2 regions of the Pseudoalteromonas pernae genome follow, and region 2 is predicted to be linked to the other one. Evidence: predicted binding sites of a transcription regulator. Region 2 holds the regulator's gene; the other holds the start of a gene.
What was found. The regulator ArgR, encoded in region 2, controls arginine synthesis, uptake and breakdown. The targets are predictions, from matches to a motif close to ANTGAATANNTATTCANT.

Region 1 (3,213 bases), on a different contig from region 2:
AGGTGACAACAACTGAGCCTGTTCGTATGCGCCATACCATTTTTGTAATAACGCAAATTCCGCATATTGTGTATCGCCAGTCAATGCTGTTAATGACTTAACGACCTGATTTTTGAAAACCGCATACTGTGAAGGGAAAGTGTCATTAATGCGGGTAAGTCCTGCTGCATCGATTTGATACAATGCACCAGCCTTACCTTGTGGCACAAAACCATCAACACAGTTACTGGGTGCAGTCGATGTACATACGTCCAATGCCCCGCCTATCAATATTTGCGTTTGAGCAAGGGTTGCTCCGCTAAAACAAGCAGATATAAGTGGTAAGGTTAAGGAGAGCGAGAGAAAGTTCTTTTTATTTATATTAATCACATTGTTTACCATAAGTTAGCGAAGCAAAGTGGTTACACCGCCACGCTAACCGCTTTGCGTAACTATGTCAAAATGCTTGTGGCGCAATAAAAAAGAGCGCTAATGCGCTCTTTTTTATTGAAACTTACTTATTCATTGCCTGCAATAAGAAGGCTGAAATTTTTGCCCCCTCTCGCAAGGTTGTTTCAGAGCTCGATTGACCAACAAGCGAGCTATCCGTAAACGGGGCAATTTCCATCATATCAGCGCCTGTAATTGGGAATTCATCCGCTAATGCACTGAGGATTTCTAAAGCCTGCTGAGGATTCAAACCACCTTCTTCTGGGGTACCAGTGGCCGACGCAAATTCTGCATCCAAAGCATCAATATCAAAGCTTACATATAGTTCATCAACGCCATCTGCTCTCAGCTGTGCAAGTACTTCTTCAATCACAGCCGCTGTGCCACGCTCGTTAATTTCATGCGCCCAGTGTTGCTTCACACCAAAAGTGCCTTCCCAATGTGCTTTAGGTTTACCGCTTGAGCGAATACCGAATTGAATCAGGTGTGAAGGATTCGGTAAGTACTCTAAAATATGCGTACACCAAGAGCCAAAACACAAATCGATACCTAAGCGCTCAACAAGTAAGTCAGTGTGTGCATCAAAGTGGATAATTGCGACTTTCTTGCCCTGCGCGCGCTTTGCTTGCAAGTAAGCTTTTGTTAATGGATAACTGATTGAGTGATCACCACCAATGCCGAATATGCCTTTTTCTGGGAAGTTGGCATAAAAGTCAGCACACACATCTTCGGTAATAGAAAGCGGGCTAACATGGTATTCGCTGTTTTCATCAGCATACAGGGCTTTTTGGCAGTTGCTAATCGTGCCTTCATTGAGGTACTTGTCGTGCAGCAAATGTGGGATCACGCGCACATCACCTAAATCAAAAGCGCGTGCTTGCGGCTGTTGTTCAATCAAGGTCGTACGCACAAATAATGGGCCCCAGTTTGCACCACGTAGGATACCGCCACCGCAGTCTGAGCTAATACCCAGCATTACAGCTTTGTGTTCAGTTGTTTGCAGGCCCTCTAATGAGTCTCGCCACAGGGTGTCGATATCCTCAGTTTGCCCGTAGAGTTTTTGATGTAATGCAGCCTTACGCTCTTTTGCTGTGTTTACTGTAAACACACCATTACCAGGTGGACACAAGCATTGCTCTACTTTACTACGAAAGTCCTGCCACTTCGCTGACATGCTATCTCCTCAATATTTATGCAATTCTGATACTTACCGAAAATTTTATGCTGGTTTCACGCTCGTACTAAACAAGGCCTTCGCCATGCCCATTCCGACAGCGTCATTAAAATTGTAACCAACTGATTTTATTGATTTTTATGTATTAAAAACAAATACAGGTAAGTGCTTATACTGGATCAATATACAAGCTGAGCACAGAAGTCAAACCCTGTCAGAAGCGGGCTTGGAGTGTAGATGACTGGCTATGCACAATACCTGCATAAGCCAGCCATAATCCAATTATCAGCCCTACTCGTAAGTTCGTGGGCGTTTAGTTTTTATGGTCGCGATATAGCCATGCCAACTGGCATAACTCAACAGCGGCATAATGATGATGAATCCCGCGGTGCCTGTTGCAAAGCCAATTAGCACCAAGGCTACAATGCACCCACACCACACAATCATAGCGCCGATATTGTTACGCACAGCATGCATGGAGCTGACTACGGCAGTCATAATATCGACTCTGCGCTCCATCATGATTTGAGGAGTGAATGCCGACATCGCGAACACAGTGACTAACAGTACACCTCCAATAAGCGTACCTAATGTTAAAAAGGCACTGAGCTCTTCGAAGCTAGGGTTTACTGTGTTGGGGTATAGCGCATGAACCAAAGCCGCTAAGCGCATCCACACGATCATCACCACCATCAGCAAGACCGCAAATCCCCATTCTCCAGCAGGGTTTCGAAACATGGATTTTAGACTGTGCGTTAACGTAGGCTTATGCCCTTTTTCTAATTCCCACGCCACGTCATACAAGCCAGCAGCGAACGCAGGTCCAACTAGTGCAAATGCAACTGCAGCGGGCAAAATAACGAGGTGAGTTTGACTGGAGTAAACAAAGAACAAAATAGTTGCTGGTATCAGCGTGAATACGAGACCGTAAATTAAGCTTAATATAGGGGCCCTCGCCATGTCTCCAAAGGCCAATGCAAGCCAGTGAAAAGGAGCAAAAGTATTGATTTTATTACATTCAAAGCAACGCGCAAACTCGGTATGACTCGTAGCGTTTGTTGTTACAGCCATAACTTACCTCCTATGATACAGTTACTTAACATCTAGTTGAGATTTACTGTACAAGCAAGGATTTGGATCATTAATATCGGACATTTGTCCTTATTAACACTTTGCAAACAGCCGCAGCATGTACCCCAGATTTATCATCCACAAATACATTTCAGTGATGCTGTTGTTAAGGACTTTTTATTGAACAATATGCTCACGCTGACTATAAGTCAGTATCACTGATATGGCATAAGAGAGCTATCATGAAAACAATGTTTCATCTAGGGATCAGTAAGGAACAAATTAACGGCGCAACACTGGCCATCATCCCTGGTGCACCTGAGCGTGCGGGCGTTATCGCCGAGTTGTTAGACAATCACACTTGCCTTGCCAAACACCGAGAGTTTCACGTTTATTTAGGCGAAATAAAGGGTATTTCTGTTGTCGTCTGCTCTACCGGTATCGGTGGTCCATCAACTTCTATCGCTGTTGAAGAGCTTGCCCAATTAGGTGTTGAGACCTTTTTACGCGTTGGAACAACAGGCGCCATTCAACCTCAT
Region 2 (3,213 bases):
CTCAGGGTGTTTACTGATCAACTCAAACAGTGGATCACTCAACCCTTCTTCAAGTTGGTTCTTTACAAAAGTGCCACCACCTTGACGGCGTGTAACTAGCCCTTTTGCTTCCAACTTCTGAATAGCCTCACGCAGCGAAGGACGGGATACTTCGAATTGCTTGGCCAACTCACGCTCAGGAGGAAGCTTCTCTCCAGGCGCCAGTGACCCCTCCAGAATCATGTTCTCAAGTTGCGCTAGGATCACATCTGAAAGTTTCGCTGCTTTGACTTTTAATGACATTGTTATTTTTAGCTTTGGGTAAATTGGTCATACCAAAAAGTGCAGATAAGGTATCAGATTCGCCCTAGGCTGTCAAAAATGCCCATGAATGACTCAAAATTTGTTCACATCAGTATGGAATATATGGACAAAAATTAAAGTCTTTTTATTGCCATAGCAAATGGTCATACCAGTTAGTAAGTTTTCAACGAACATAAAAAAGCCCCCACAATCACATTGCAGAGGCTTTTTGTTGTTCTAGAACTGCGTCTAAAACAAGACTAACTAATTAATATAGTTAGCTTATTTATTCATGAAGTCGACACCTTCTTGGATGTCTTTGTTCAGAGTTGCAAGCATGTCGTCTTTTGCTTTTTGCTCAAACGCGCTTAGCTCACCGTAAGAAAGAAGTTCTTCAACACCATTCTTACCTAGGCGTACTGGCTGAGCGAAGAATTGTGCATCTTCACCGTTGCCTTCAACGTATGCGTACTCGATTACGTCTTCACCTTGTAGGCCTTTCACTAGTGATAGGCAGAAACGTGCTGCCGCCGCACCCATAGAAAGTGTAGCACTACCGCCACCCGCTTTAGCTTCAACAACTTCAGTACCCGCGTTTTGGATACGAGTAGTCAATGCAGCAATTTCTTCATCAGAGAAAGTCGCACCTTCAACTTGTGAAAGAAGTGGAAGAATAGTTGTACCTGAGTGACCACCGATCACTGGTACTTTTACCGCACTTACGTCTAGACCTTTAAGCTCAGCTACGAAAGTTTCAGCACGGATAACGTCAAGAGTCGTTACACCGAATACGCGAGCTGGGTCATAAGTACCCGCTTTTTTGAACACTTCAGCAACGATTGGCACAGTGCCGTTTACTGGGTTAGTGATCACACCTACCATCGCTTTAGGACAGTTTTTAGCAATGCCTTCAGCAAGAGCTTGCACGATGCTAGCGTTCACGTTGAACAAATCAGCACGGTCCATACCAGGCTTACGAGGCATACCCGCTGGAATTAAAACGATGTCACAACCGCTCAGAGCAGCATCTAGGTCTTCTTTACCGAAGCCTTTAACTGTAACAGCAGTTGGGATGTGTGATAGGTCTACAGCAACACCAGGAACAACAGGTGCTACGTCGTATAGCGAAAGCTCAGAACCTGCTGGAAGGCTATTTTTTAGTAGTAAAGACAGCGCTTGGCCGATACCACCGGCAGCACCTAAAACGGCAACTTTCATTTTAATTCTCCGTAAAAAACGAGACTAGTTAGTAGAGATTTGAGTCGTATGACTAATTGATGGCCATAAAGATAATGAAAATAGGCGCTAAAGACAAATTAATCGTCGTTATTTTGAGGATAATCTCGACCATAGTCGTAAACTTAACTGTAAAGTTTGACCTAAGATGAAATACACTGACTTCTTAGGTAGAATATTTACAACAATTTGCAAAGAAGAATGACATTATGCAAGCGCAAGAAAAACAAGAAGCTTTGGTAAAAGCCTTTAAGGCAATTCTTAAAGAGGAAAACTTTGGTTCACAAGGTGAGATTGTCGACGCTCTCAAGGAACAAGGTTTCGACAATATCAGCCAGAGCAAAGTATCGCGCATGCTGAGTAAATTTGGTGCGGTAAGAACCCGTAACGCCAAACAAGAAATGGTGTACTGCCTTCCTGCCGAACTCGCTGTGCCAACAGCCAAGTCGCCACTTCGCCAGCTGGTCATTGATATTGTTCACAACGAAATGATGATTATCATCACGACTAGCCCAGGTGCTGCGCAGTTGATTGCGCGTTTACTGGATTCATTAGGTAAAGCAGATGGCGTATTGGGCACTATCGCTGGTGACGATACAATTTTTATCGCCCCAGCAAAAGTATCAGAAATAGATATGACGCTGGAGCGCGTACGTAAGCTGTTCGATAACGTCTAGAACACGTTTATGTGTAGTGTGTAGAGATGAACGCTACACACTTTGGTCCTTTAGACTTCTCAAAAACTCTACAGAGGGAGCAAAAAATGCAGCTCCCATATCAGCTTGAGTAAAATCGAGCCACCCATCATAGTGGGCATGGTCACCTAACTGGCTTCGCAACATTTGTGCAAAGGCATTCCCTGTCGCAGAGCAGGTTACCGACAACAGACCTTGCTTGTTCATGGTGCCAAAAGGCATCCCTTGATGAAGTAATAGTGGCTGACCTTTTTCATCTTTGAGTTCAGTACACACGGCATGGCTATTAGCATTGAGCGGCATCAGCAACTCGCTATCTAGGCGCGTGCGCCCCATCACTATTTCTTGATCTTCAACCGGTAGCGCTTGCCAGGCACTGAGGTTATGAGTAAAGCGCTGCACATGCACATAACTGCCTTTAGCAAAATCAGGGTCATTGTCATCAACTAATGCGGTAAGCATTTTTTGGCGACCGTGGGGAGTGTCAGGCGCGTAAACAAAGCCGTTGAAGTCACGCCCATCGAGGAAGCGGAAACAGGTGATATCTTCCACAAGTTCTACATCAGGCGCTAACAACTGCAACACTCTTTGACCAAAGAGGTGATTCACGTCTTCTCGGTCTGAGCGAATTTGCACAAACAAATCAAATGGTTGCACGCCAATGCTGTGTTCTGAAGTCGAGACACTCGGGAAACTTGTTAGCTCATTGGGCATGGCTTGCGGATAAAAATGGGGCCAGTACTGTGCGCCAATCGCAACAAAGCTTGAGACCATGGCTTCTGAGAAACGGTCATCATACTCAGATTGCAATTCTACTAGCTGAGCTAATTTGCTTTTAACTGTCTCATCATGGCCATCAAGGACATTAAAAAACAGATGCAGGCCATGTAAGTTTGCCTGCGCACAAACGCCGGACTGCGCTTTGGGCATGTATGCAAAGTTCCTTTGGTTTTTATTGTTATGTGCCAAAAGCGCTTTCATAAGCGCTCTGAATGGGCGA

Region 1: the regulator ArgR is predicted to act here: its motif matches at 1,611-1,628, upstream of V1358_RS14135 (arginase family protein).

The regions. Positions count from the first base shown of each region.
Region 1 is NZ_JBDODM010000006.1:28,901-32,113, reverse strand. Features, by position in the region: gene V1358_RS14140 (cyanophycinase) at 1-369, opposite strand, end outside; gene V1358_RS14135 (arginase family protein) at 494-1,603, opposite strand; gene V1358_RS14130 (DUF2189 domain-containing protein) at 1,895-2,674, opposite strand; gene udp (uridine phosphorylase) at 2,917-3,213, shown strand, end outside.
Region 2 is NZ_JBDODM010000004.1:367,821-371,033, reverse strand. Features, by position in the region: gene pdhR (pyruvate dehydrogenase complex transcriptional repressor PdhR) at 1-282, opposite strand, end outside; gene mdh (malate dehydrogenase) at 565-1,500, opposite strand; gene argR (transcriptional regulator ArgR) at 1,728-2,195, shown strand; gene V1358_RS11965 (Dyp-type peroxidase) at 2,229-3,143, opposite strand.